2 regions of the Achromobacter sp. FW305-C-30-7 genome follow, and region 2 is predicted to be linked to the other one. Evidence: predicted binding sites of a transcription regulator. Region 2 holds the regulator's gene; the other holds the start of a gene.
The links. The regulator FliA, encoded in region 2, starts transcription of late flagellar genes. The targets are predictions, from matches to a motif close to CTAAAGTTTNNNNNNNNNNNGCCGNTA.
Positions count from the first base shown of each region.

Region 1 (14,919 bases), on a different contig from region 2:
CTTCTTTTTCGCGCTGGCAACCCTGCTGCCGTTCCTGAACCCGCCCGCGATCGCGCCGATTTTCCTGTCGCTGACCGAAGGGGCGTCGTCTTCCACCCGCATGGTGCTGGCCAAGCGCGTGGCCATCAATGTCTGCCTGATGCTGATCGTGGCCATGGTGGCGGGCAACGTGCTGCTCAGTTTCTTCGGCATTTCCCTGTCCATTGTGCGGGTCGGCGGCGGCATGCTCGTGATCGCCAGCGCCTGGCGCCTAGTGAATTCGCCCGACGCCGACACTGAGCGCGTGGCGCGCATGGCCGAGTCCTTCACCCCCGAAATGGCCAAGGCGCGGGCGTTCTATCCCCTGACCTTTCCCATCAGCTGCGGCCCAGGCTCCATCGCCGCCGCCATCACCGTGGGCGTGTCGCTGCGCGACCAGAACCACGTGCTGAGCCTGGTGCGCCTGGGTGGCTCCATCCCGGGCATCATCGTCGTGTCGGTGACGCTCTACATCTGCCTGCGCTTTGCCGCGCAGATGCTGCACCGCCTGGGCGACAATGGCACCGCCGTGTTCATGCGCCTGTCGGCCTTCATCATGCTGTGCCTGGGCGTGCAGATCTTCTGGGAAGGCTCGCGCGAACTGCTGCTGGGCGTGCTGCAGCAAGTGATGCAACCAATTCCGATTCCCAAGGCCTAAGCCTGGCCGGACGCCGCGTCCGGCCCTTTTTCCAACCCTTGCAAAGCAACAATGACTTCTCGCTCAGAACGCCTGCTCCGCCTGATCGCCCTCTTCTGCTTCGGCGCCGTCGGCCTCGCCCTGGTTTCGCAGCACGTCTTCGACATGCCGCCCTGCGCCTGGTGCGTCATGCAGCGCCTGATCTACCTGGTGATCGGCGTCGTCGCGCTGGTCGGTGGATTCGGCGGCGGACGCGCCCTGACGCGCCTGTGCGGCGCGCTCGCCGCACTGCTGTCCCTGAGCGGCATTGCCGCCGCCTGGTACCAGTACAGCGTGGCTGCCAACATGCTCTCCTGCGACCAGACCTTCGCCGACCGCTTCATGACCGGCATCGGCCTGGAAAGCGCCGTGCCGCCGTTGTTCGGCATCTATGCCACCTGCATGGACGCCAAAGTGCCGGTGCTGGGCATCGAGTACGCCTTGTGGAGCCTGGCGCTCTTCGTCATCATTTTCTTCATGGCGCTGCCGGTCGTGTTCCGGCGCGGCGGGTCGCAGTAACTGCCCCATCCCGATGCCGCCCGCGGCCTCGCGGGCGGCGGCCAAACGCCGGGAAGCCTGACCGCGCCCCCGCCGGCGCCCTCGTCTTGATCATGTCCACCCTGAAATACCTGACCGGATATCCGGAATCCCTGCTCACCCAGGCCCAGAAGCTGCTCGACCAAGGCAAGCTGGGCGCGGCGCTGCTGGCGCGCTACCCGTCCGGACCGCACGACGTCCGCACCGACCGGGCGCTCTATCAATACGTGACGGACCTGAAGAACGCCTACCTGCGCAACGGCGACCAGATCAACAAGGTCGCCTTCGACAGCAAGATCCACGTGATCCAGCATGCGCTGGGCCAGCACACCTATATCTCACGGGTGCAGGGCGGAAAGCTCAAGGCCAAGCATGAAATCCGGGTGGCGACGCTATTCAAGACCGTGCCGGCGGAATTCCTGAAGATGATCACGGTGCATGAGCTGGCTCACCTGAAGGAGAAGGACCATAACAAAGCCTTCTACAACCTGTGCCTGCGCATGGAGCCGCAGTACCACCAATACGAATTCGACTTGCGGCTATATCTGACACATCTGGAAGCCACACGCGAAACCTTGTGGAAGGCCGCGGCCTGATTTCCCAGGGCAAGTGCCCGGCAATAAAAAATGCCATCCCGAAGGATGGCATTTTTCTTGCCAGCAGGCAGACGCGTCAGGCGTCGCTGGCCGCGTAGCCCATGTTGAACTGCAAGCCGCTGGCGCCGCCTTCCTCGCCGGGTTCGGCGCGGGACTGACCCAGCCGAGCCAGGTATTCGGCGGTGATGTCGCCCGTGACGTACTCACCATCAAAGCACGAAGCCTCGAAGCGCGACAGCTTGGGATTGATGTCCCGCACCGACTGCTGCATGTCGTGCAGGTCCTGGTAGACCAGCGAGTCGGCGCCGATGGCGCGGGCGATTTCCTCGTCGTTGCGGCCGGTGGCGATCAGTTCGCTCTGCGTGGGCATGTCGATGCCGTAAACGTTCGGGAACCGCACCGGAGGCGCGGCCGAGGCGAAGTACACCTTGTTGGCGCCGGCGGCGCGGGCCATGTCCACGATCTCGCGGCTGGTGGTGCCGCGCACGATGGAGTCGTCCACCAGCAGCACGTTCTTGCCCTTGAATTCCATGCCAATGGCATTGAGCTTCTGGCGCACCGATTTGCGGCGCACGGCCTGGCCCGGCATGATGAAGGTGCGGCCCACGTAGCGGTTCTTGATCAGGCCTTCGCGGTAGTCCAGGTTCAGGCGCGCGGCCAGCTGCATGGCGGCGGGACGCGAGGAATCCGGAATCGGCATGACCACGTCGATGTCGCCCAGGCGCATGTTGCGCGCCACCTTGTCGGCCAGGTATTCGCCCATGCGCAGGCGGGCGTCGTACACCGACACGCCGTCGATCAGCGAATCCGGACGCGCGAAGTACACGTATTCGAAAATGCAGGGCACCAGTTGCGGATTGTCGGCGCACTGGCGGCTGACGAAGCGGCCGTCCAGGTCGACGAACACCGCTTCGCCCGGCTCGACGTCGCGCACGAAGGCGAAGCCGCTGCCTTCCAGCGCCACGGATTCCGAGGCCACCATCCACTCCACGCCCTCTTCGGTTTCCTGGCGGCCGATGCACAGCGGACGGATGCCGTTGGGATCGCGGAAGGCCAGCAAGCCGTAGCCGGAGATCTGCGCCACCACGGCATAGGCGCCGCGCACGCGCTTATGCAGGGCCGACACGGCGCGGAAAATGGCATCGTCATCCAGCGACACGCCGTTGGCCGACGATTGCAGCTCGTGCGCCAGGACGTTCAGCAGGACTTCGGAATCGGAGTTGGTGTTGATGTGGCGGCGGTCCACGCGGTAAAGCGATTCGCGCAGCTCGCGCCAGTTGGTCAGGTTGCCGTTGTGGGCGAACATGATGCCGAACGGCGCGTTGACGTAGAACGGCTGGGCCTCTTCCTCGCTGGCGCTGGAGCCCGCGGTGGGATAGCGGACCTGGCCGACGCCCGACGTACCCGGCAGCGCGCGCATGTTGCGCGTGCGGAAGACGTCGCGCACCAGGCCGTGCGCCTTGTACATATTGAATTGGTTGCCTTGCGACGTCGCGATGCCCGCGGCGTCCTGCCCGCGATGCTGCAACAGCAGCAAGCTGTCATAGAGCAGCTGGTTGACCGGCCCGCGCCCGATGACCCCTACGATTCCACACATGGTGAGCTTTCCTGGTTGATTTAAAGCTAATCAATACGGCAGCCACGTCGCCAGGGACGGCGGCAGCCACGTCTTGATATGTTTGATGGCCTCGATGGCCGAATGCGAAAACATGGCGTCCTTCCACCACGGCTCTTCCGGCAGCGGCGTGTAGCCTGCGGCGGCGACCAGCGCCAGCACGATCAACAGGCCACGGGCCAGCCCGAACATCCCGCCCAGGCCGTGGTCGGCGGGACTCAGTCCTGTACTGCGGATCAAGGCGGCAAGCGTCATATTGACCAACCCCACGCCGAGCAGCACGATGATGAACACTGCCGCGTACGAAACTCCCATGCGCAGCAGCGTCGTTTCAATATAGGGCTCCAGCCAGGCATAGACCGTGGGCCCCCACCATATCGCGGCCACGAAGGCCAGCAGATAGGCGACCAGCGACAGCACCTCTTTGAGCAGGCCGCGCACCAGGCCCAGCACACCCGAAACCACCAGGATGGCCAGCACGACGAAGTCGAAGCCGGTCACTATTGGGCGGCGATAAAACCATTGTCATAGCCCAGGGTGCGCAACCGCGCCTGGGCCGCCTGCGCCGCCTCGCGCGAGGGGAACGGCCCCACCCGCAGACGGTACTGCTGCTTGCCATTGATGGTGGCTTGTTCAACGAATGCGTTGGTCACGCCGGCCTGGTGCAGCTTGCCGCGCCGCAACTGGGCGTCCTCGGACGTGGTGTAGGCGGCGATCTGCAATACGAAATTACCTTTCGCGGCCGGCTTGGGCGCGGGCGCCGACGCGGCGGGCGCCTGGCGTCCTTCCAGCAGGGCCAGGGCGCGCGCGCCGTCATCCGAGCGGGTATCGGGCTTGGGCGCCGGCTTGGGTTCGGGTTTGGGCGGCGTGGCCGGCTTGGCCTCGGGCTTGGGCGGCGTAACGGCTGCGGTCACCGGCGGCGTCGTGGGCTGTGTCGCCGGGGGCGTCGTCGGGGTTGCCGTCGCGGGCGGTTGTACGGACGTGACCGGAGGCGGCGTAGGGATGGCCGAAGGATCCGTCGGCGCAGCGCTGCCCGGCGCGGGCGTCTGCGGCGTGGCGACCTGCGGTTCGCTCACTTGCGGCTGGAACGGCGTGTTGCGTTCCGGCACCCTGATGGGAATGTTGTCGTCGACCGGCGTGGGCTGAGAATCCAGCACCATGGGCAGGATGATGACGGCTGCCAATACCAGCGCGACAGCGCCTGCCAGCCTGCGCCGCGCGCGGCCGCGCAGCTCCGCAGCCTGCACCTCGCTGGGCACTGCCGCCCGCTTGGAGGGCTGCGCCTGGTCGGCAGGATCTTTGCGTTTGAAAAAACCCATGGAGGAGAATTCCTTGCGGCGATATGGCGGCGGGCCGCCTGGACGCGACTGACCCGCTGCTGCCTATGCCTTGCGACCCAGAGCCTGCAAAACCGAGGCTACGGTGAGAAACGAGCCGAACACCACGATTCTATCATTCTCCCCTGCCCGTTCGCGCGCAGCCGCGAAGGCCTGGGCAGGATCGGCATACGCGGAGATGCCCGGTTTTTCGCCGTCTGCAGGCGCGGGCGGCAGCGCCGCGGCGACCTGCTCCGCCAGCGCTGCGCCTGGCGTGCCGCGCGGCCCCGGCAGGCCGGCGCAGTACCAGTTGTCGACGCGCGTCCCGAGCTTGGCGACGACGCCGGCCAGGTCCTTGTCGTTCAGCATGCCGAACACCGCATGGGTGTACGGATGGAAACCCATGTTGTCCAGGTTCTGCGCCAGCACCGCTGCGGCATGCGGGTTATGCGCCACGTCCAGGATGACCGCGGGCTGGCCCGGCAGGATCTGGAAACGGCCTGGCAGGGACGCCTGCAACAGCCCCAGGCGCACGGCCTGCTGCGGCACCGGCAGACGGTCGCGCACCGACTCCAACGCCGCCAGCGCCGCCGATGCATTCAACAACTGGTTGGCGCCGCGCAGCGCCGGATAGGCCAGCGAATTGCGGCGCTGTTCGCGCCCGCCGTAGGCCCATTGCTGGCGGTCGCCGGAATAGTTGTAGTCACGGCCGAACAGCCACAGATCGGCGCCGATCTTCTCAACGTGATCCAGCAGCGATTGCGGGGGCACGGGGTCGCTGCAGATTGCCGGCCGGCCGCCGCGGTAGATGTGGGCCTTCTCGAAACCGATTTTTTCGCGCGTATCGCCCAGCCAGTCGGTGTGGTCCAGATCCACGCTGGTGACGATGGAGCAGTCGGCGTCGACGATGTTGACGGCGTCCAGCCGCCCGCCCAGGCCGACTTCCAGCACCACGGCGTCCAGCTTCGACTGCGAGAACAGACGCAGGATCGCCAGCGTGGTGAATTCGAAATAAGTCAGCGAAACGTCGCCGCGCGCTGCCTCGACCGCCTGGAACTGGGCGATCAGGGCCTCGTCGGTGGCGATCTGGCCATTGATGCGGGCGCGTTCGTTGAAATCAATCAGGTGCGGGGAGGTGTACAGCCCGACCTTGTAGCCGGCCGCCAGCAGGATCGCTTCCAGCATGGCACAGGTGGAGCCCTTGCCATTGGTGCCGCCGACGACGAACTTCACGCCGGACAGCTCCAGCCCCATGCGCCCAGCGACCTCGCGCACCCGGTCCAGGCCCATGTCGATGGCGGTGGCGTGGATCGACTCCAGATACTGCAGCCAATCGGACAGGGTGGCAGAAACGTCGGGCGTGCGGGCAGAAGACATGACAAAGCCGGAAGTGAAGTCAGCGTTCGATTTTAGCAGTCCGCGCACGGTGTTTTCCCTAATCCCCCAGGGAGCGGCAAGGTATCCGGATCGAAAAACTGCTTGCCGATATTTTTCTCATACATAAAAATAATTTCACGTATGGAAATTTTAACGGACCAAAAATGACGCAGAGCAAGACCCCAGCCTGGCTGGTGCGCGAGGCCGACGTGCCCGGCTATCACCCCGCCAACCACACCGGCACCCTGAACCGCCGCCTGATCGGTCCGGACACCGTGGGCTCCCGAGGCGTGGAAGTGCTGCTGGGCGTAATCGACAAAGGCAAGGGCGCCCTGCCGCACGCCCACCCTGGCATCGAGCAAGTCTGCTACCTGCTGTCCGGGACGGCGCGCGCGCAGGTGCAGGACGAATGGGCCGACATGAGTCCGGGAGACTGCTGCTACTTCCCCCCGGACATTCCGCATGTCTTCACCGTCACCAGCGACGAGCCCGCCCGCCTGCTGGTGATCTACACGCCCCCCTATGAAGAATCCCCAGACCGCGTGATACGCGGCTTTCCGGCGCCACCCCCAGCCGCTTGACGCGGCGCAGCCCCGGGCAGCGGACGCAGAAACCGCGCCAGGATCCGAAGCACACAGGAGACAAATCCATGAAACCTCTAAGCCTGCTGGGCGCCGCCCTTATCGGCGGCGCGGCGCTGGCTGCCGGCCCCGCCGCGCACGCCGCTGATTACCCCACCAAACCCATCACCCTGATCGTCCCCTTTCCCGCCGGATCCGGCACCGACGCCGTGGGCCGCATCTTCGGGGCCGAGCTCGGCAACATACTGGGCCAGCAGGTCGTGGTGGAGAACAAGCCCGGGGCCAACGCCACCATCGCGGCCAATTACGTCGCTCGCGCCAAGCCCGATGGCTACACGTTGTTCGTCACCACCAACACCTCGCATTCGGCGGCGCCCTGGCTGATGAAGAACGTGCCCTACGATCCGGTCAAGGACTTCACCGCCATCGCCCGCGGCGGCAACCTGCCCTTCATCCTGGTGGTGAATCCGAAGCGTCCCTGGAAAACGGTGGGCGAACTGGTCGCCGACGCGCGCCAGCATCCGGGCCGCATTACCTACGCCAGCGGCAACAGCACCGGCATCGTCGCCGGCGCCACGCTGGCCAACCGCGCCAAGATCGACATCCTGCACGTTCCCTACAAGGGCACGCCGCAAGGGCTGACCGACGTGGTCGGCGGGCAGGTCGATTTCATGTTCACCGACCTGGCTTCCGGCCTGCCCTTCGTGCAATCGGGCCAGCTGCGGGCGCTGGCCGTGTCGACCGCCGAACGCAGCGCCATTGTCCCGGACCTGCCTTCCATGGCCGAGTCCGGCGTGCAGGATTTCGACCTGAACTCATGGAACGGCTACTTCGGCCCGGCCGGCATGCCGCCGGAAATCGTGGCCAAGCTGAATGCCGCAATCAATCAGGTGGTGGCCAAGCCGGACGTGAAAAAGCGCTTGGCCGGCCTCGGTTTTGACGCCTTTTCCAGCACGCCACAAGCGTTCTCACAGTTCGTCGGCGCCCAGTTGGACCTGTGGGGCAAACTGATCCGCGACGCGGGGATAGAACAGCAATGAGCGCATCACCGCAATCTGGCACGCAAGCCTCCGGCCCGTTGGCGGGCGTGCGCATCCTGGACCTGAGCACGGTGGTGATGGGCCCCTATGCCACCCAGGTCCTGGGCGACCTGGGCGCCGACGTCATCAAGGTGGAACCGCCGGCCGGCGACAACATGCGGGCCGTCGGCCCCATGCGCAACCCCGGCATGGGGCATCTCTATCTACATCTGAACCGCAATAAGCGCTCCGTGGTGCTGGACCTGAAGACGCCGGAGGGGCTGGAGGCCTGCCTGACACTGGCCGAAAGCTGCGACGCCCTGCTCTACAACATCCGTCCGCAGGCGATGGCCCGGCTGGGCCTGTCCTACGAGGCGGTGGCGGCGCGCAATCCGCGCATCGTCTACCTGGGCGCCTACGGTTACGGCGAGGCCGGCCCCTACGCCGGGCGCCCCGCCTACGACGACCTGATCCAGGGCCAGACCGGCATCGCCGCCCTCTCCGCGCAGCAAAGCGGGGACATGCCGCGCTACGCGCCGCTGACCCTGGCCGACCGGGCGGTCGGGCTGCATGTGGGCATCGCGCTGGTGTCCGCGGTGCTGCACGCCCGCGGCGCGGGGCTGGGCCAGCAAGTGGAAATCCCCATGTTCGAAGGCATGGCCCACCTGGTGCTGGGCGACCATCTAGGCGGCGCCACCTTCGATCCCCCGCTCGGCCCCACCGGTTACGCGCGCCTGTTGGCGCCGCACCGCCGCCCCTACGCCACGGCCGACGGCTACATCAGCTTGCTGATCTACAACGACAAGCACTGGCGCAACTTCTTCGACCTGATCGGCCGGCCCGAATTGTCGCGCGACCCGCGCTTCAGCTCCCACGGCGCGCGCGCCGCCCACATCAGCGAGGTCTACGCCTTTGTTGCCGAGGTCGTCGCCACCCGCCGCAGCGAGGAATGGCTGGAAGGCCTGGCGCGGGCGGACATTCCCGCCTCCCCGCTCTATTCCGTGGACGACCTGCTGCAGGACGAGCACCTGGCCGCGACCAACTTCATCCGGACCATGGACCACCCCAGCGAAGGCCCGATCCGCACGACGGCTCCCCTGGGCAGATACGAAAGCACCCCCACCTCCCTACGCCGCCCCGCCCCCAGGCTGGGCCAGCACAGCCGCGAAGTGCTGGCCGAGGCCGGCTATGACCTCGCCCGGATCGACGCCATGGCGGCCCGCGGCATCACCCAGGATGAAAACCACTGATGGACTTTGAATTCACCCCCGACCAGTTGGCGCTGCGGGACGCCGTGGCCCGTATCTGCGAGCGCTATCCGGACGACTACTGGCTGGAGCGCGACCGCGAAGGCGGCTTTCCGGAACCCCTGCATGCCGACCTCGCGCGCGACGGCTGGCTGGGCATCGCCATGCCCCAGGAATATGGCGGCGCCGGCCTGGGCATGACCGAAGCCGCACTGATGATGCAGACCATTGCGGCCTCCGGCGCCGGCTTCACCGGCGCCTCGGCCGTCCATATGAACATCTTCGGCCTGAACCCGGTCGTGGTGTTCGGCAGCGACGAGCAGCGCCGCCGCTGGTTGGAACCCCTGATCGCCGGCCGCGAGAAGGCCTGCTTCGCGGTCACCGAACCCGACGCCGGGCTGGACACCACCAAGCTCAGCACCCGCGCCGTGCGCCAGGGCGACGAGTACGTGGTGCATGGCCGCAAGATCTGGATCTCGACCGCCCAGGTCGCCCACAAGATGCTACTGCTGGCGCGCACCACCCCGCTGTCCGAGGTGGCAAAGCCCACCCAGGGCCTGTCGCTGTTCTATACGGACCTGGACCGCAACAAGATAGAAGTGCGCGAGATCGAGAAGATGGGCCGCAAGGCCGTGGACTCGAACATGCTGTTCATCGACGGCCTGCGCATCCCCGTAGCCGACCGCATCGGCGAGGAAGGCCGGGGATTCGAATACATCCTGCACGGCCTGAACCCCGAACGCATCCTGATCGCGGCCGAGGCGGTGGGCATCGGCCGCGCCGCACTGGACCGGGCGGTGAAGTACGCCGGCGAGCGTACCGTGTTCGGCCGCCCCATCGGCCAAAACCAGGGCATTCAGCACCCCTTGGCACAGGCCTGGATGCAGTTGGAAGCCGCCGACCTGATGGTGTTCAAGGCCGCCAGCCTGTATGACGCGGGCAAGCCCTGCGGCCCCTACGCCAACTCGGCCAAGTACCTGGCGGCCGAAGCCGGGTACAACGCCTGCCAGACCGCGGTCATGACCCTGGGCGGCATGGGCTACGCCAAGGAATACCACGTGGAGCGGCTGCTGCGCGAAAGCTTCATTCCCCGCATTGCGCCGGTCAGCCCGCAGTTGATCATGTGCTTCATCGCGGAAAAGGTGCTGGGCCTGCCCAAGTCCTACTGAACGGCGGCGTTTGACCAGCGGCCAGGCCTGTCTGTCAGGCCTGCTGCTCCAGCGCGGTGCAGGCCGAGCGCAGGATCCGTGCGTAGGCTTCCTGCTGCGGCTCGATCCGGTAGATCGGCCCCCCCACCGAAATCGCATAATGTTCGCCGGACAGGGTGACCGGCCAGGCGATCGCGCCCACGTCCGCAATGGACTCGCCGCTGTTCATGAACCAGCCGCGCTGGCGCGACAATTCCAGGTCCGCGAGCAGCGCCTCGCGCGTGACCAGGGTGCGCTCGTTGTGGCGGGTCATGACCATGCCCGCAAGCATGGCGTCGCGAGCCGGCGCGTCTAGCAGCGACAGCAACGCTTTTCCCAGCGAATTTGCATGAACGTCTTTGAATTCACCTGCAACCGGCGCGTATCTGATGGTATGCGGAGAATCCAGCACGTCCAGGTAGACGACTCGGCCTTCCTGGCTCAATTTGGCGAAAACAATCGTTTCGCGCGTAGCGTCCCTTAATTCCGTGAGGCTCGGATAGACCCGATCCAGAACCGGATCGGCGCGGGCGATGCGCTGCGCCATGGCCAGCAGCCGGCCGGTCGGGTAGTAACCCTGGCGCCGGCCGGTTTCATACAGATAGCCGAGGCCCGTAAGGGTACGGATCAGGGCCAGGCAACTCGATACCGGCACATCCAGCAGCCGGGCCAGTTCCGACAGAGGCAGCGCGCGCTTTTCGCGCGCATAGGTTTCGATGATTTCGATAACTCTCAGCGCCGTCTTGACACTCATTACCCGATCCGAACTGTTTAGCACGTGAAACATCTGGCTCGCCGGTGGCTAAAGTTCCCTGCGGGCCTGCCGTTATCGTAGCTGAGAATTCCCTGAAAACAGCGCGTTCCTCCGAGACGCCCACATCGCCGTTGGAGTGATCATGGCCGTAACCCCCATAGCCCCTGCATCGTTTGCACCAGCGCCGCTGGCCTCCGCGCCCGTCGCGCCGGACCCCGCCGTGAGCGTCGTGCCCACGGCCGCCGCAACGAACAGCGGGGCTTCGGACAGCGCGACGTCGGATCAATCCGATTCGCAGAAGCTACCCCTGGACAAGGCTCTGGATGAAATCAACGACCAGATGAAAGCCTGGTCCACCCAGCTCCAGTTCGAGATCGACCCCAATGTGCACCAAGTCGTGGTCTCGGTGATCGACGCGGAATCGGGTGACGTCATACGCACGATCCCCAGCGAAACGCTCCTGAAAATCGCCAAAATGATCGTGAACATGCAAGGAAACGGCATCAAAACCACGGCCTGATTCGACCCTGTTTTCATGCTCCGTCCGCTGCCATCGAGCGGGCCAATCATGGAAGCGTCGAATTAGGCCCGCCTAATGCCCTTACCCGGCCAATCGCCGCCAACGTATTTTTGACAGAATCGCATCGCTAGGAAGGAATTTCACATGGCCTCTATCACCAACCTCGGCTCGACCACCGGCTTGCCCCTTGAAAAGATCCTGACCGATCTGCAGGCGGCCGAGGACAAAAAACTTAGCCTATATACGAATCGCCAAGCCAGTTACGAGGCCCGTGTAAGCGCCTTTGGCCAGATTCAAAGCGCGGTTGAAGCCCTGCAGAAGGCTGCAGCGGCACTGGGCAAGGCGTCGACGCTGGACGCCGTCAAACCCAATGTCATAGGTGACGGCCTGACCGCGACCATTGGTGAAGACGGCGCCACGATGGGCGAATACGCCATCAAAGTGAAGAACCTGGCGGCGGCGCAGACCTTGCAATCCGCCATGGTCACGGATCGCAAAGCGTCGAACGGCGCGACCGGTTCATTTGAAATTGAACTCACCAACGGTGAAAAGCACACGATCGAGCTGAAGGACGATACGTCGCTGAATGGCATCGCAAAGGCGATCAATAGCGATGACAAGGCTGCGGTGCGCGCGACGATCATCACAAATGACTCCGGTAGTTACCTCATGCTCAGCGCAAAGGATACTGGCGTGCAGGCATCGGTAAAGTCCATCACAGTTACCGGCACTCCCGAACTGGAAAACATTCTGAGCTACAACTCTGGCTCCGGCACCCAGTTGACGCAGCAAACCGCAGCCGACGACGCTGAGGTCGAGGTTAACGGCATCACTATCAAGAGCGGCAGCAACAATATTTCTGGTGCGATTGACGGCGTTACGCTGAACCTGACAGCAAAGACGGAAGCCAACAAAGTCGTCACCTTGAAACTGCAAAGCGATACCACCGTCGCTAGCAAAGCGGTGCAAGATTTCGTCAGTGCCTACAACGCGGTGCAAAGCACGATCTCGAAACTGACTGCATTCGATATCACTGCCCAAACGAATCAAGCCCTGACCGGCGATAGCACAACCCGCGGTATCCAGTCTGCAATGTCTAGCGCTTTGCAGGTTTTCACGCAGGGGGGCTCGGTGAGTTCGCTGGCCGATCTCGGTATCGCCATGGACCCCAAGACGGGTCAACTGAAGCTCGACCAAAAGGAACTGGACAAGGCGTTGACTGCCAACCCCGCAGACGTCAAACGCCTCATGACCTCAGCCGATGGCCTTGCTGCCAAGTTCGACGCCGCCACCAAGGCGGCCCTCGGCAGCAACGGCTCGATCAAGACCAGCCAGGATGGCCTGAACGAGTCGATTAAAGACGTAAAAGACCAATTGGAACGAGCCAAGGCCTCTAGCACAGCGTCCATGGCCGCCATGCGCGCCCAATTCGTAGCTTTGGACAAGTTCGTATCGCAACAGACGGTCACGGCCAACTACCTGACGCAGCAGTTCGCAGCCATGAGCAAATCCAAGTAATTTCTAGAAGATGTATTGATGACCTACGCTGCCCGCCGCCCCTCCGGATCTTATTCCGTGCGTTCCTACGCAGAAATAGGGCTGGAAACACAGATCCTGGGCGCCAGCCCCGAAAGGCTTATCTCCCTGCTGTACATGGGTGCTCGGGCGGCAATCGGGCAGGCTCGCCTGCACCTTCAAGAAGGCAGAATCACCGAACGGGGAGCCGCCATTTCGAAGGCCATCAAAATCGTCGATGAAGGCTTGAAAACCGGACTGAACATGGAGGCCGGCGGCGAAATTGCCGCCAACCTCGCCCGCCTCTACGACTACATTGTCCGCACGCTGCTGATGGCAAACCTGAAAGCAGACCCGGAAGCGCTCGAAACGGCAGACCGCCTATTGGCCGATCTGGCCGAAGCCTGGCAAACATCCATTGATCGCCCTGTCGGAGGCGTGCAGCCTTGACGGCACCGCATACGCACCGTCCAGCCATCGAACGCCCGAGATTTCCATGACGTCCACGACCCAGTACACCTCCCCTATCCTGGAACACTACCAGGAGATCGCTCTCATCACGGGAGAAATGCTAGCAGCGGCGCAAGCCGGCGACTGGGACGGGGCCATGGTCCACGGACAGCAATACTGCGAGCTGGTGGAGCGTCTGCGCCAGACCGAACATTCCGCGCCGCTGGACGAAGCCGGCCGCGCCATGAAATACGACCTGCTCGTGCGCATCCTGGATAACGACGCGCTCACCCGCGACCTGGCGCTGCCACAACTGGCCCGTCTGGGCGACTTGCTCGGGCGCATGAAACGCCAGCAGACCCTGCTGTCCGCCTACGGCTACCAGGCGCCTGAAGAATGAGCGTAGGTCCCGCCGCACTCGGCAACGTCCTGGTGCAGCGGCTGGACGCCGTGCTAGGCACGACGATGTCCGCCGCCAGCGCCAATCAAGTCTCCGGCGCCCGGCCCGACGCGGTCAGCCAGCCTGGCAACCTGGAAAAGCCCGGCGCCTCGGACGGCTCGACGCGCGACCCGCGGCAAGGCATACAGACTGGCGGCGCCCGCGGCGACCGCCAGAATACTGTCGTCGACCCCAAAACCGCGGCAGCGCTGGCGCTGGCTGCCCGCGGCCTGGTCACCAGCAGCGACACCACCGCCTCGGCCCCGACCACGCTGGGCACGACGGCGCGCACCATTCTGGCCTTGCTGGCCCAATTCCCCGAGGCGGCTCCGGCAGTTCAGGGCCGCGCGCCCCTGTGGACCGCCGACGCGCAGGCCGGCCAACCCGCCGCCGGCGCCGGCCCCATGCCGACAGCGCAACCAGGCCAGCAGCCCGCGCAGACCGCTGCGCAGACACCTCAGCCCACGCCTGGCCAGACGCCGACGCAGACCACCGCCCAGCAAGCTTCCGCTCTCGCGACCTCGGTCGCGGCTGCTTTGGACGGCGATAGTCCGGCGACCGCCGCCAAGCAGAACCTCCAGACCGGACACGGCGCAAGCGCCAACGCCGCCAAAGGACCAGACGCCGCAGCGCATGCCGCCCTGGCGGCGGGCGGCCCTTCCGCCCGCGCCCTGGGACAGGCCCTGCGCCAGGCGCTGCAAGGCAGCGGACTGTTCTACGAGTCCCATCTGACCGACATGGTCTTCGGTCGGGCCAGCCCGGAGCAATTGCGCAACGAACCGCAGGCCATGCTTGGCAAGAATCCGCCCGCACAGGAATCCGCACCTTCGCGTTCGCGGGTCGGCACGTCCGCCAGCGGACGCCCGGGCACGGACGCCGCGCCCAGCAGCACTGGTTCCTCCAGTTCATCCGCCCCCGGCACGGCCGTCAGCGGCATACACCAAGACCTTACGCCGCTCGTCCGCCAGCAGCTCGACGTGCTGGCCAACCAGACGCTAACCTGGCAAGGCGAAGCCTGGCCCGGCACGCCCATGGAATGGGAAGTCGAACGCGACCCCTACGGCGGCGACCC
Region 1 covers NZ_JBYSYI010000012.1:15,437-30,355, reverse strand. Annotated here, with positions in the region: gene AC3WOB_RS27985 (MarC family protein) at 1-676, shown strand, start outside; gene AC3WOB_RS27980 (disulfide bond formation protein B) at 728-1,213, shown strand; gene AC3WOB_RS27975 (M48 metallopeptidase family protein) at 1,306-1,827, shown strand; gene purF (amidophosphoribosyltransferase) at 1,904-3,424, opposite strand; gene AC3WOB_RS27965 (CvpA family protein) at 3,455-3,943, opposite strand; gene AC3WOB_RS27960 (SPOR domain-containing protein) at 3,943-4,761, opposite strand; gene folC (bifunctional tetrahydrofolate synthase/dihydrofolate synthase) at 4,825-6,135, opposite strand; gene AC3WOB_RS27950 (cupin domain-containing protein) at 6,300-6,716, shown strand; gene AC3WOB_RS27945 (Bug family tripartite tricarboxylate transporter substrate binding protein) at 6,785-7,756, shown strand; gene AC3WOB_RS27940 (CaiB/BaiF CoA transferase family protein) at 7,753-8,985, shown strand; gene AC3WOB_RS27935 (acyl-CoA dehydrogenase family protein) at 8,985-10,151, shown strand; gene AC3WOB_RS27930 (IclR family transcriptional regulator) at 10,186-10,923, opposite strand; gene AC3WOB_RS27925 (flagellar protein FlaG) at 11,066-11,443, shown strand; gene fliD (flagellar filament capping protein FliD) at 11,588-12,961, shown strand; gene fliS (flagellar export chaperone FliS) at 12,980-13,408, shown strand; gene AC3WOB_RS27910 (flagellar protein FliT) at 13,455-13,808, shown strand; gene fliK (flagellar hook-length control protein FliK) at 13,805-14,919, shown strand, end outside.
Region 1: AC3WOB_RS27925 (flagellar protein FlaG) is a predicted target of FliA. The motif match lies at 10,972-10,998, and genes of this name have one in related genera.

Region 2 (14,919 bases):
AGTCGATGGCGCCGAGTTCCAGGGCCCGCAGCGTGATTTCACCGCCGCGCTCGGTCAGCGACGACACCATCACGACCGGCATGGGCCGCAGGCGCATGAGCTTTTCGAGGAAATCCAGCCCGTCCATGCGGGGCATTTCCACGTCCAGCGTCAGCACGTCCGGGTTGTGGCGCTTGATGAGTTCACGCGCCACCAGAGGATCGGGCGCGGTCGCGACCACTTCCATGTCCGGCTGGCTGTTGATGATCTCGGTCATCAGCCCGCGCACCAGCGCCGAATCGTCCACGCACAAAACGCTAATTTTCTTCATTTTTTGCTGCCTCGTCCCGCTCAGGACCTGCCCGCGCATTCATAGACGGTCTGCCCGCGCAGACGAAAATCCCGGCTGATATAGGTGAAGTTTTCGGAATGGCCAGCGAACAGCAAGCCGCCGGGCTTGAGCAGCGGCACAAACCGCTCCAGGATCCTGGCCTGGGTGGGTTTATCGAAATAAATCATGACGTTGCGGCAGAAGATGACGTCGAACTGTTCGTTGATCTGCCACGCCGGTGCCAACAGATTCAGGGGCTCGTAGCGGACCATGTCGGCAATCTCGGGGCGCACCCGGACCAGCCCCTCGTTGCCGCCGCGCCCTTTCAGGAAAAAGCGCCTCAGGCGCTCAGCGTCCATCTTGTCCACGCGCTCGGCGGGATAGACCCCGGCGCGCGCGCGCGTGAGCACATTGGTGTCGATATCGGTGGCCAATACCGAACAGGCACTTGCCCGCGGACCCAGCGCCTCCACCAGCGTCATGGCGATGGAATACGGCTCTTCGCCGGTGGAGGCCGCACAGCACCACACCGACACCGGGCCGCCGCGCCGCTTGGCGAAGTCGGCCAGGATGGGAAAGTGATGCGATTCGCGGAAGAAGGCAGTCAGGTTGGTCGTCAGCGCATTGACGAAATCTTCCCATTCAGACGCGTTCGGCTCGTTTTCAAGCTGGTCCAGATAGCTGCCGAAATCCTGCATGCCCAGCGCGCGCAGGCGCCGCGCCAGTCGGCTGTAGACCATCTCGCGCTTGTGCGTGCCCAGCGAAATGCCCGCGTGCGCATGGATCATCTTGCGCACGCGCGAAAAGTCCGCGTCGCGAAAATCGAATTGGCGTTCCACCGAGATGGAAGGCGCCTGGTTTGCCGCTGCTGTCGCCACTGCAGTCCTCAGTGCCCAAGCGCAAGCGCATCAGGCGCCTGCAAGCGTGCATCGTCACCCGACGCGCGTGCCGATGACAGGCGCTGGGCCGGAACTTCGATGACTTCGCCCGCGTTGATCTTGAACACGGCCACTGCTTCGGCCAGGCGTTGCGCCTGCTCCTGCAGCGAACCCGCGGCTGCGGCCGCCTCTTCCACCAGCGCCGCGTTCTGCTGCGTCACCTCGTCCATCTGCGACACCGCGCGGTTCACCTGGTCGATGCCGCTGGATTGCTCTTCCGACGCCGCCGAGATCTCGCCCATGATGTCGGTCACCCGCTTCACCGAGGCCACGATCTCCTGCATCGTCGCGCCAGCGCGTTCCACCTGCTGCGAACCCGCACCGACCTTGGTCACCGAATCCTCGATCAGACCCTTGATCTCCTTGGCCGCCTGGGCGCTGCGCTGCGCCAGCGAACGGACTTCGCCCGCCACCACCGCAAAGCCCTTGCCCTGCTCGCCTGCGCGCGCCGCTTCCACCGCGGCGTTCAGCGCCAGGATGTTGGTCTGGAAGGCGATGCCGTCGATCACCGACACGATCTCGGAAATCTTGCGCGAGCTGGCAGAAATGCCTTGCATCGTGCTGACCACTTCCGACACCGCCGAACCGCCGCGCTCGGCCACGTCCGAGGCGCTGGCCGCCAGCTGATTGGCCTGACGCGCATTGTCGGCGTTCTGCTTCACGGTCGAGGCCAATTGTTCCATCGAGGCTGCGGTCTCTTCCAACGAGGCCGCCTGCTGCTCGGTGCGGCTGGACAGGTCCGTATTACCCGCGGCAATCTCGTGCGAACCCACGTTGATCTCATCCACGCCGCGACGCACCGACGCCACCGTGCGGGTCAGGCTTTCCTGCATGCGCTTCAAGGCGGCAAACAGCTGGCCGATCTCGTTGGTATTGCGTACGTCCACGCGGGCGGTAAGGTCACCGCCGGCGATGCGGTCGAAGTGATGCCCTGCTTCCTTCAGCGGCAACAGCACGCGGCGGCGCAGGAACACATACGTGGCGAACACCAGCAACGCGGCGACCACGCCGCCGGCGCCGACGGCCATCAGGACGAACTGGTAGCGCACCTGCGCCACCTCATGGGCATCCAGCATCTTGCTGGCGCGCCAGAAATCAAAGCCTTCGATTGCGCGTGCGTAGCGCCCTTCCAGGGCGTCCTGCACCGTCTGAACCTGCTTCTGGTAGGCGGGCATGTCCGCCTTTTCCAGGGAGGCCACCAATGGCGTCAGCCCTTGCCCGACTAACGCCTCATAGGCTTGGTCGATCTCTTTCAGGGCGTCGGCCGCTTCGGCGGGCCGAGCCAGGCTCTTGTAGTACTCGAACTCGGCCTGCCCCTTGTTCATGGAGGCCTTGGCGCGTTCCAGCAGGCCGGCAGCCTCGGACGACAAACCTTGGGTCAGCAAGGTAGGCTGACCCACGTTCTTCACGATGTCCGCATAGTTGGACGCGGCCGCGCGGCCAAGGCCGGCCATGGAATCCTTGTAGCTGGAGACGACGCGGCCGACCGCATCGTCCAGCTCCTGCGATTGCTTTATCTCCGCCAGGGTGCCGTTGCTGATGCGCAGAGACAGCACGCCCAGCGCGGCCCCGATCACCAACATGAATGAGAAGAACGCCAGCACCCACAACAGGCTGCTGCGTATCGTCATGTTCGCGAGAAACTTGCGCATCACAAGGACCACTCCTAGACTGAAATCGTTAAAGGAAAGCGCCACATTGGATTCAATATGGCGCTTCTACCTCCCAAGCAGGCCGTTCCGATCAGGACGCGACCTTCTCCACCAGCGCCATTTCGTCGCTGGTCATCATTTTTTCGATATCCACCAGAATCAGCATGCGTTCGTCCACCGTACCCAAGCCCGTCAGGTACTCGGTGGACAAGGTGGCGCCGAACTCCGGCGCCGGACGGATCTGACCCGAATTGAGCATCAGCACGTCCGACACACCGTCCACCACGATCCCGACGACGCGGCGGTCGAGGTTCAGGATGATGACCACGGTCTGCTCGTTGTATTCGACGCGGCCCAGGTTGAACTTGATGCGCAGGTCGACGATGGGCACGATGATGCCGCGCAGGTTGGTCACGCCCTTGATGAACGGGGGAACATTCGCGATGCGGGTGACCGTGTCGGCGTCGTAGCCGCGGATCTCCTGCACCTTCAGGATGTCGATGCCGTACTCTTCGTCGCCCAGCGTGAACACCAGGAATTCGCTGCCGACATCTTCATTGCGCGCGGATTGCGCTTGCGGTTTGGCTGCCATGAGGTTTAGTTCTCCATCAATTCAGAATGGCTTCGGGCTGCGACCAACGCTCGCGGTTGGCGCGCGCAAGCGCAAATACGTCGACAATCAGGGCCACGCTGCCATCGCCCAGGATGGTGGCGGCGGAAATGCCCGGCACCTTGCGGTAATTCGATTCGAGATTCTTCACCACCACCTGGTGCTGGCCGATCAGGTGATCCACCAGCAACGCGAAACGGCGGTCCTCGGCCTGCATGATGACCGCGATGGCCTGCGTGGGATCGGTCTGGGCCTCGCCGACCGAGAACACCCGGTGCATCTCGACCAGCGGCAGGTATTCGCCGCGCACGTGCATCACGCGCTCGTTGCCGGCCACCGAATAGATCTGGTCATTCGTGGGCTGCAGCGATTCGGTCACGTGATTCAGCGGCAGGATGAAGGTTTCCTCGCCGACGCGCACCGACATGCCGTCCAGGATGGCCAGCGTCAGCGGCAGCACGATGCGTGTCGTGGTGCCGTTGCCCGGCTCGCACGACAGCTGCACATGGCCGCCCATGTCCTGGATGTTCCGGCGCACCACGTCCATGCCCACGCCACGGCCGGAAATGTCCGTGACCTTTTCGGCCGTGGAAAAGCCCGGCGCGAAGATCAGCTGCCAGATTTCGTCGTCCGGCGAATTCTCGTTGACCGCCAGGCCCTGGGCCATCGCCTTCTTCAGGATCTTGTCGCGGTTCAGGCCGCCACCGTCGTCACTGACTTCAATGACGATATTGCCGCCGTTATGCTGGGCGGACAGCACCAGTTGCCCGACCGGGTCCTTGCCTGCGGCAACGCGCTTTTCGGGCGTCTCGATGCCATGGTCCAGGCTGTTGCGCACCAGGTGGGTCAGCGGATCGATGATGCGTTCGATCAGGCTCTTGTCCAGTTCGGTAGCACGGCCATGGGTCTGCAGTTCGATCTGCTTGCCCATCTTGCTGGCGATGTCTCGCACCAGGCGCGGGAAACGGCTGAATACGTAGTCCATCGGCATCATCCGGATGGACATGACAGCTTCCTGCAGGTCGCGCGCGTTGCGCTCCAGTTGTTCCATGCCATTGAGCAGGCGGTCGTGCAGCACTGGATCCAGCGTGGACGCCGTCTGCGCCAGCATGGCTTGCGTAATGACCAGTTCGCCCACCAGGTTGATGACCTGGTCGACCTTTTCGACGCCGACGCGGATCGAGGTGGATTCCTTGTCCGCATGGGCCGGCGCCGCCGCGGCGGGCCGCGCCACGCGGGCGGACTGCGTGATGGCCTCGGCGGCCGCTGCCGACTCGGCTACGGCGGGGGCCACGGGAGCGGCAGGAGCCGGCGCCGCAGCGGGAGCTGCGGCAGCCTGGGTCGCGCCCGCCGGAGCGGCTTCGCGGCTGATTTCCAGCTGGTCGCCGTCAACAATGAAGCAGCAGACGGCCTCGATATCGTCCGGCGTGCAGGTGCTGTCCATCCACACGGTCAGGGCGCCGTCGGCGCGTTCACTGGCCTTGACGCTGCCCAGGTTGCCCATTTCCTCGAGCAGGGAAGCAGCGTCCTTGTCCGAAACCTTGGTGATTCGCACACGCAGAGGCAGGCTGCCGGCTTCCGCAGCCGGCGCTTGCGCTGCCGGCTGGGGGGCTGGCGCCGGAGCGGCGGCCACCGGTGCGGGGGCCGGAGCCGGAGCTGCCGCCGCTGCGGGGACCGCGGCCGGTGCAGAGGCCGCAGCGGGATCCTTATGCTCCAGCGCAAGCTGCCTCAGTACAGCGCAGATACGCTCAAACACGGCTTCATCGGGCTCTTCGGAGGCCCGATAGGCATCCAGTTGGCTTTTGAGCACGTCTTTCGTTTCCAAGAAAATATCGATCATGTCCGTGCGCAGCGCCATTTCGCCGCGACGGATCGCGTCCAGAAGGTTTTCCAGCAAATGGGTCGTGCCCGCCAGCTGCGTAAAACAGCCGAACGTCGCCGCCCCGCCCTTGATCGAGTGGGCCGCGCGGAAAATCGCGTTGAGCTGCTCGATGTCGGGCGCGCCCACATCGAGCTCGAGCAGCAGCTGCTCCATCTGCGCAAGCAGCTCGTCAGCCTCGTCGAAAAAGGTCTCGTAAAACTGACTGAGGTCCAAACCAGAACTCATGACCCGTACGCCTTCAAAAATGAACCTGCTTACGCGCCGGCCTGCTCGTCGAGCAGTTCAGACGCCAATTCCACCAGCACATCCGGGTCGACCGGCTTGGAAAGCCAGCCACAGACCCCCAGATCCCGGGCGGCCATCTTGCTGTCCACATCGTCCTCGGTGGTCAATACCAGCACCGGCACATCCAGGTACTGGTCTTCCTGGCGCAAACCCTGAATCAACTCCAGGCCGCCCATGACCGGCATGTTCCAGTCGCTGACCACCAGGTCGACCGGGTGGCGCTTGGCCATTTCCAGGGCCTCCTGGCCGTTGCCGGCCGTCAAGACCTGCCATCCCGCGCCCGTCAACGTCGCCTGGACGATCATCCGCATCGTCGCCGAATCGTCCGCCACAAGAATCGTTGCCGCCATTGCTATCGAACCCCTTCCGCGGGCGGGTTGCTCTCCGCCTCGCCTGGTTTGGTTGCCGTCGTGGCCTGGGCCGCGGCTTGCGCCGCCTCCACTGCCGTTCCCACCTCGCGGGCATCCTTGGCGCTGACGTCCGCGGCTGCGGCGTTCTCGTTTTCGATGCGCCGCTGGGTGCTCTGGTTGAGCACCACTAGGCTGATACGTCTATTAACGGCCGCATACGGGTCATCTTTAACCAGGCTCATGCTGGACGACAGCCCCTGGATGCGCAGGACCTTGCTTTCGTTCATGCCGCCGGCCACCAATTCCTGGCGCGACGCATTGGCGCGGTCGGCCGACAGCTCCCAGTTGCTGTAGGCCCGCTCCCCGCGCGCATACTGAGATGCGTCGGTGTGGCCGGAAATGCTGACCTTGTTGGGCAATTCGTTCAGGACCGGACCCAGTTCTCGCAGGATGTCGCGCATATAGGGCTGCACATCCGCGCGGCCAGTGGCGAACATCGGACGGTTCTGGTTGTCGATGATCTGGATGCGCAGGCCTTCGGTCGTCAAGTCGATCAGCAGCTGCGGCCTGAAGCTCTTCAGGACCGGGCTGGTCTCGATGACGTTCTCGAGCCGCTTTTTCAGGTTTTCCAGGCGATGCTGCTCGCGGCGCTCGGCGTCGCCCATGGGCTGGGCCTCGACACGGTTGCCCTGCGCGCGGCGCACATCGCCTTCGCTGCGCAGGGGGTCGCTACCGCCGCCCGGCACCGCGCTGGTCTCGGCCGAGCTACTGGGGCCGCCCGCGATGGCGACGCGCAGCGGCATGCGGAAGTACTCGGCGATGCCCTTGAGCTCTTCGCGCGGCACAATGCTGATCAGCCACATCACCAGGAAGAACGCCATCATCGCCGTGATGAAATCGGCGTAGGCGATCTTCCAGCTACCGCCGTGGTGCCCGCCGCCATGCCCGCCCTTCTTGCGGCGGATCACCACGCGGTGATTGTTTACCGTGCTCATGGCCCGCTCCGTCAGGCCTTGCCGGTGGCGGTGGACTTGGCTTGCCGGACGTGTTCTTCCAGTTCACCGAAGGTCGGGCGCACGGCCGAGAACAGCACCTTGCGGCCGAATTCCACCGCCAGTTGCGGCGGATAGCCGTTCATGCTGGCCAGCAGCGTGGTCTTGATGCATTCCAGCACCTTGGTCGCTTCGTCGCTGCGGCGGTCGATGCGCGAGGCCAGCGGGCCCACGAAGCCGTAAGCCAGCAGAATACCCAGGAAGGTGCCCACCATGGCCTTGGAGATCAGGTCGCCCAGAATCGCCGGAGGCTGGTCCACGGCGGCCAGCGCCTTGATCACGCCCAGCACTGCCGCCACGATGCCGAAGGCCGGCAGGCCGTCGGCCATCTGTTGTAAGGCGCGCACGGGGACTTCGCGCTCGTGGCGGTAGGTCTCGATTTCCTCGTCCATGAGCGTCTCGATTTCGAAGGAGCTCATGTTGCCGCTGATCATGATGCGCAGGTAGTCCGTGATGAACTCCATGAGCTTGGCGTCTTTGGCGATGCGGGGATATTCGCTGAAGATCGGACTGGATTCCGGGTCTTCGATATGCGATTCGATGGCCATGAGCCCCTCGCGGCGCGCCTTGTTCAGCAGTACGTACAGAAGCGCCATCAGCTCCATGTAGACGTCCTTGCCATAGCGCGAGCTTTTCAGCGAGTCGGGTAGCGCGGCCTTGACCAGCATCAGCGACTTTTTGCTGTTGCTGGCGAGGAAAGCCCCGAAAGCCGCCCCGAAGATCAGCGTGAGTTCAAACGGCTGGTACAGCGCGCCCAAATGGCCGCCCAGCGCTATGAAGCTGCCGACGACCGACACGGCCACCACGAGAAAACCGATAACAATCAACACATCAGGCCCCTGCCAACGAAGTCTAAAACCGGCGTCAATGATCCCCTGTTCCCCTCGACCCAAAAAGGCGGGTTACGGGGGGTTTTCCAGGGCTTTTGATGTATTTGGATGCCGCCGGTCAGAGCCGGGCGGTATTCGCAACAGGCGCGGGGCGGGTGCCGGCGCGCGCCTTGGCCGCGGCGCGCGTCTTGCCAGCGCGGGGGGGCGGCCGGCAGATCGCGCACACGAAATCCGACTGGGGATCGTGGGCGTGGGCAATGAAATGCCCACCGCATTGGCGGCAGGCGGACATTTGCAGCATGCCGCTATCGAAAAAGCGCACCAGCATCCAGGCGCGCGTGAAGCTCAGGACGGGCTCTGCGCCTTCAGCGGCATCCGTGCCGGCGTTTTCGAGATAGAGACGATAGGCGTCGATGGTGGCGCGTATGCCCTTGCTGCTGGTGCGCGCATTCAGGAACGAATACACGTTGTAGAAGAGCGAGGAATGGATGTTCGGCAGCCAGGTCATGAACCAGTCAACCGAAAAGGGCAGCATGCCCTTGGGTGGCGAGCAGCCGCGGATTTCGCGGTACAGGCGCGCCAGGCGGTCATGGCTGAGGCTGGTTTCAGCCTCCAGCACCTGCAGCCGGGCTCCCAAAGTGATCATGGAGCTGGCAAGCAGAATGTCATCCGCTTCCTGCGAAACGCTCTTGGTGGCCATTACACGTGTTTCCGGAGGGAATGATCAGGCCGTCAGGCCAATTCTTCGACAGGCTGCTTGGCCAGCAGGATGGTTGCATGCGCTTGCTGCAGCGCACCACCCAGAACGTCATGGGTCAGGGCGGAGAGCAGGCTGTAGTCATCGAAGCGGAAGCGGCACAGCAGCGAGCTGGAGCTTGCGAGCTTGACCAACTGCGCCGGCGAAAGGCGCATGAGGATGTCAGCAACCTCGTTGCTGAATCCCAGGCGGAACATCGACGCCGCGTAGTCGTCGCGCAGCATGCGCTGCGCCAGTAACAAATAAGACAGATTCACTTCGCGAATGTCTGTCAGCAATGAATTTTCGACTTGTTGCACGCCCAACTCCCTATTCCCTATCCCGCCGATGGGGGCTCATGTAAGCAAAAGCACCGGAATCCCGTTGCCTTCACGTCCGATACACCTTGCATTGATGCGAAATGTATCATTTGTTCGCAATTTAAGTAAAATTTACCACAGCTGATGTCATTTTCTATGACTTATATGACAAAACTTTGTTGATGTTGCGCAACTTACCTTTTCCGATACACCTTGACATATAAGTTTCGGACAAATTTACGTCAATTTGCCAAATAAGCATTCAAAACATTGCGTACTTTGAGGAATGAAACGGTGTTGTTTGCCGACAATGGCACCTTGCAGATCATTAAATCCACCTAGCTTTAGCTCAGCCGCGCGTTTGTCGACAATGTCGCAAATTGACAACAGCTTACGCGCCACGATGGACCCGCCCGACATTCCCGCAATGCCTCACGCAGATGACAGCCTGGTCGAATATGCCCCGCTAGTGCGGAAGCTGGCCCTGCAATTGCTCGCCCGGCTACCCGCCAGCGTAGAACTCGACGACCTGATACAAGCCGGCATGATTGGCCTGCTCGACGCCGTGCGCCGTTATCAGGAAACGGCCGACGCCCAGTTCGAGACCTATGCCACCACCCGCATCCGCGGCGCGATGCTGGACGAACTGCGCGGCCAAGACTGGCTGCCCCGTAGCGTCCGCGCCAAGGCGCGCAAGATCGAACAGGCCATCCAGCAGCTCGAACAGCGTTTGATGCGCGCGCCAAGCGAAGCCGAAATCGCGCAACAACTCGACATGCCGCTGGGCGACTACCAATCGCTGCTGCACGACGCCCAGGGCGTTCAGATCGTGCACTACGAGGACTTCGCCACCGAACCCGACTCGGCCAGCGGCCAATCCGACTGGGCTGCCACCCTGAACCACGGCGCGGCGGGCGGCAATCCGCTGGATTCGCTCCTGGCAGGCGACTTCCGGCAGGCGCTGGTCCACGCCATCGACTCCCTCCCCGAGCGTGAAAAACTGCTGTTGTCGCTTTGCTACGAACAGGGGCTGAACCTGAAGGAAATTGGCGCGATCCTCAATGTGACCGAGGCGCGGGTATGCCAGTTGCGGTCGCAGGCGACCGCGCGAATTCGGGTGAAGCTGAAGGAACAGGCTTGGCAGGAATTGCCCCAGGATGGGCAGATCGCCCAGGTGATCTAGGATCTGAATCAGCACCCCGCAGGAACGAGCCCAGGAGGGCAAAGGCTGTCGGCAACACGGACGCGTATCGCGTCCGTTTTCATTGCTGCCGTCTGGTCACCAGCGCTACCGGCACATTCGCTCCGGGCTTCTTTCCTGTAAGAGGTTGCCACGGCGCCCATCTCTACACAGAGACAACACGGCTTGTGTAGCGCCTGCCCGATACAGTGCGTCACGGCACCGGACACGCCCTCCTCCGGTGAATCCAAGAAAAATGTCGACTTTCGCGAAATAGCGCTAAAGATTGATTTTGGACTGCCGTAATCCTGGCAACGGAGAGATTCCTAGACACAAAGTCGACGAACTTTCCCGTTAACACCAGTGGGCGGCGTCGCTGCCCGGTTTGAAGAAGCCTTTCTCTCTTGGGAGCACCAACATGGCTGCCGTTATCAATACCAACTACCTCTCGATGGTTGCTCAAAACAACCTGAACAAGTCGCAATCGGCACTGGGCAGCGCCATCGAGCGCCTGTCCTCCGGCCTGCGCATCAACAGCGCCAAGGACGACGCCGCTGGCCAAGCCATCGCCAACCGCTTCACCGCGAACATCAAGGGCCTGACCCAAGCCGCCCGCAACGCCAACGACGGCATCTCGATCGCTCAAACGACCGAAGGCGCGCTGAACGAAATCAACAACAACCTGCAGCGCGTGCGTCAGCTGTCGGTCCAAGCCACCAGCGGCACGAACTCGCCGACCGACCTGGACTCGATCCAAGCTGAAATCAAGCAGCGCCTGGACGAAATCGACCGCGTGTCGGCCCAAACCCAGTTCAACGGCGTGAACGTCCTGGCCAAGGACAACAAGCTGACGATCCAAGTTGGCGCCAACGACGGCGAAACCATCACGATCGACCTGAAGGAAGTCACCGCCAAGACCCTGGGTCTGGACGGCTTCAACGTCTCCGGCCCGCGTGGCACTCAGGCCGCTCTGACCGGTACGGAATACAAGGCCGCTTACGGCTCGACCACCGCCGTCACCAGCAACACCGTTGCCGAAGCTGCCACCGGCACTCTGGCCGGCCGTCTGGGCGTCGCCGCCTCGAGCGTTTCCATTGGTACGGAAGCTCAAGCCGACGACAATGGCAACTGGTTCGTCAAGGTCGACATCACGGCCGCTGACGCTACCGAATCCGGCAACCTGAAGGCCAAGGGCTTCGACGTCGCTTCGGGCGCTAACGGCAGCTACTACATCGCCGTGAACCCGAAGGATGCCGACACCACGACGGCCAACACCACCGCAGCGTTCACGCTGAAGACCGACTCGATCCCGCTGACCAGCCTGAACAAGGGCGCAACGGCCAACCCGCTGGCCGGTCTGGACAAGGCTCTGCAGAACATCGACTCGCAGCGCAGCTCGCTGGGTGCGATTCAAAACCGCTTCGAATCGACCGTTGCCAACCTGAACAACACGATCAACAACCTGTCCGCCGCTCGTTCGCGCATCGAAGATGCCGACTACGCCACGGAAGTGTCGAACATGACCAAGGCTCAGATCCTGCAACAGGCTGGCACCTCGGTTCTGGCCCAGGCCAACCAAGTGCCGCAAACGGTTCTGTCGCTGCTGCGTTAATTCCAGCAGACAGTCCGCGGGGCAGCAGGGGAAGGCAAGTTGCTTCCCTTGTCCGCGCCGAAGCAGTACCAAAAACCAGCCTCCGGGCTGGTTTTTTTATGGCGGACTGCCCTCTTCCCTCGTGACGCAGAGACAAAAAAATGGGCGGAATCCAATTCCGCCCATTCTCGTTTCTTGCTTCATTCAGCGCCGCATCGCGTAGAGCTGGGTCTATCTCATCATTCAGGCAACAACCGTTTCTGCAGATCGCACCAGCGCCGCCACGGCGGCCGGATTGTCATTGATGAGATCGTGGCCGCCTTTCACCCGCTCGATCCGGCAACCCAGGCCGCGCAGTTGCGCCAGATCCGCCTCGTCCAGGCAGCACGGCACGGGCGGCATCTTGCGTTGCGGCAGCATCGGCACATCGCCGCTCACCACCAGCACCGGCACGGCGATGCCATCCAACAAATGCCAGTACTCGCGTTCCACGGCAGCCGTGGGCGTCACGCCATAAATCTCCAGCGCGAAGCTGCGCAGATAGCGGTCATCGGGCCGAGAGGCGATCGCGCCGCGCAGGAATGCATGGTTATGCCAGAGTTTTGCTGCGCTGAATGGCGTGTCCAATAGCACGACGGAAGTGCACCGCGACGAGCGGCGCGCAATGGCCAATGCGACGCTGCCACCAAAAGAGGCGCCCAGCACGCCGAATCCTCCGGGAACCGCGGCAAGCAGCGCAGGCAATAGTTCGTCGGCAAAGCCGTCCACGGACATATCCGCCGGCGCCGTGCTGCCGCCGCAACCCGGCAGGTCGACAAACAGCAGGTTCATGTCCGAAAGATGCTTTTCAATGCCTTGCACGGTCGCGATATTGCCCAGCGAACCGTGCAACACCACCCAGGTCGGACGACCTTCGCGCCAGTCGGATGAGCGGCGGGCGCGCAACAACCCTGACCTGCCTTGCAGCATTTCAAAAGGCGCCGTGACATCCTTGCGCAATCCCGCAAGCCAGGCATCGTGGCCCTGCGCCAACGCGTCGAGCGCTTCGGGCGTGCCGCGCATGATGTCGCGCGCATGGCGCTCGATGAGGTCCTTGGGCCAATCCCACCAGCGCAGCGCCATCAGGCGGTCCGCGACCTCCTGGTCAAACCGGCGGCGACGGAACTGCGCGGGATTGCCTGCCCAGATTTCATATGCGCCGACATCTCGCGTCACTATCGAGCCCGCGCCGATGACCGCGCCCGTGCCTATCGTCACGCCCGCCATGATCTTGCTGCCGGCGCCGATCCAGACGTCATGGCCTATCGATACCCCGCCCTTCGTGGTGGAGTAATCGGTGATCTGGCGGGTGGTGGAAAACAAGGTGCCGAAATGCGGGGCCGAAAACGGATAGATCGTATAGGTATCCTGGCGATGATATGCACCCAGGATGATTTCAACCTCGTGCCCGATCGTGCAGAAATTGCCGATGGACAAGCGCGCGGGCTCGTGTGGCTGATTGTGCGGAAACACCGACGGCGTGCCGTAGCTATAGTCTCCGATGCTGTAGAGCTCCGGGTCGGAGAGGCGCAGCGCGGTAAAGGCCAGGCCCTGCACGCCGTGCTCCAGCGTCATCTTCAGATGACGCGCCCCCTGATGTCCGGGACGGGCGCCGAGGATCTGCCCATTGATGTGGGCCGCTTCCGCGCGCTTGCCTTCCCGCCAATGGCGCACGGCCAATTCGAACGCTTCGTTCAAACCTATTTTTTGTCCGCCGGCGGCACCTTGGCCGCCCTTTGTCGACGATGTCATTGCCAAACTCCTAAACTCTTACTTCCCAGCGGATTCGCGATAGCGCATCACCGCTGCGGGACTGCCGCCGATCACCGCATACTCAGGCCATTCGCCACGCAAGACCGTGCCGGCCGCCACGACACAGCCGCGCCGCAGGATGCAGCCATCCAGCAATACGCAGTTGGCGCCGATCCAGCAATCGTCCTCGATGACTATGCCGCCCTTGCTGGGCATGAAACGCTGCTCGATGATCGTCTGGTCGCGGCTGCGGTATTCGTGGTTGGTGGGCGCCAGGGTCGTATTGGCGGCAATCAGCGTGCCGCGGCCGATACGGATGCCATTGCCCGAATAGATCACCACACCCGAATTCAGATAGACCTGGTCGTCGATATGCACGTCGCCGTCGCCGCCCGCGAATTTGATCTTCACGAAGCTGTCTATTGTGACGTGATCGCCGATCACCACGGCATTGCCGCGCACCGAGCGTTCGATATCGGCCAATGGGGAGATTTTTGCCAGCGTTGAAATCCGGTTCATGCCTTGCACTCCGTCAGATGCGCCAGCGTCCGGGTCAGAAAGGCGGCCATCGCGGCGCGTTCGTCGCCTTCGCGCGGAACCAATGTCCGGGAACGATAGCGATACGCAGGTGCCTGTATCTCCTGGGCTTCTCCCGTCTGCACCACCACGGACCTGCCCAGGCAGGCGCTGGCCTGAGCCGCGGCCAGCTCCGCAAGGTCGCGGATACGCCAGTCCTCGCCCGCCAAGTGCGTCAGGCCCGATCCCGGCCCTTGCAGGCGCTCGGCCACGACCTCGGCGACATGCGCGGCATCCAGATAATTACGTACGGCCCGTCCCTGGCCGTGCAGGACGATCCGGCCGTCCCGCGCCGCCTGCCGGCAAAAATCAAACGGCGCCAGCGTCCAGCGGTCGAAGCCGTCCCAGGAGGCAGGCGCGCCGTACAGATTGGCGGGCCGCAGGATATCGACCGAAGCGTTCATGCTGCCAGCCGCCATTTCGAATAGCTGTTCAGCCTGTAGATGCGTCAAACCGTAATCGTTGGCCGGTGTGGGTGGAGCGGACTCGTCCAAGTCGCCCTCCGGCCGGCCGTATACGTGAAACGTCGAGATGTATGCCAGACGGCGGATGCCTGCCCGTTCGCAGGCCTGCAACAAGGCGCGGGTGCCGGCAACATTGACCACGTAGGCGGCCTGCGGGTCTGCCCGGCAAGCCACCTCATGCATCGCGGCAGCGTGCACGCAAGCGTCGATGCCGGCGGGCAGGTCCAGGCCCGCTACGCCACGCGGATCGGCCAGATCCAGCCGCAGGTCATTGGCGCTGGCCCGGCCGGCCGTGATCACCGACATGCCCAGAGCGCGCAGGCGCGCGGCAATGACCCCGCCCGCATAGCCG
Region 2 covers NZ_JBYSYI010000004.1:607,757-622,675, reverse strand. Annotated here, with positions in the region: gene AC3WOB_RS16725 (protein-glutamate methylesterase/protein-glutamine glutaminase) at 1-310, opposite strand, end outside; gene AC3WOB_RS16720 (CheR family methyltransferase) at 331-1,188, opposite strand; gene AC3WOB_RS16715 (methyl-accepting chemotaxis protein) at 1,197-2,900, opposite strand; gene cheW (chemotaxis protein CheW) at 2,992-3,492, opposite strand; gene cheA (chemotaxis protein CheA) at 3,509-5,617, opposite strand; gene AC3WOB_RS16700 (response regulator) at 5,647-6,027, opposite strand; gene motB (flagellar motor protein MotB) at 6,030-7,022, opposite strand; gene motA (flagellar motor stator protein MotA) at 7,034-7,909, opposite strand; gene flhC (flagellar transcriptional regulator FlhC) at 8,028-8,609, opposite strand; gene flhD (flagellar transcriptional regulator FlhD) at 8,642-8,965, opposite strand; gene AC3WOB_RS16675 (RNA polymerase sigma factor FliA) at 9,393-10,148, shown strand; gene AC3WOB_RS16670 (FliC/FljB family flagellin) at 10,564-11,757, shown strand; gene AC3WOB_RS16665 (alpha/beta fold hydrolase) at 11,980-13,527, opposite strand; gene AC3WOB_RS16660 (acyltransferase) at 13,546-14,046, opposite strand; gene AC3WOB_RS16655 (NAD-dependent epimerase/dehydratase family protein) at 14,043-14,919, opposite strand, start outside.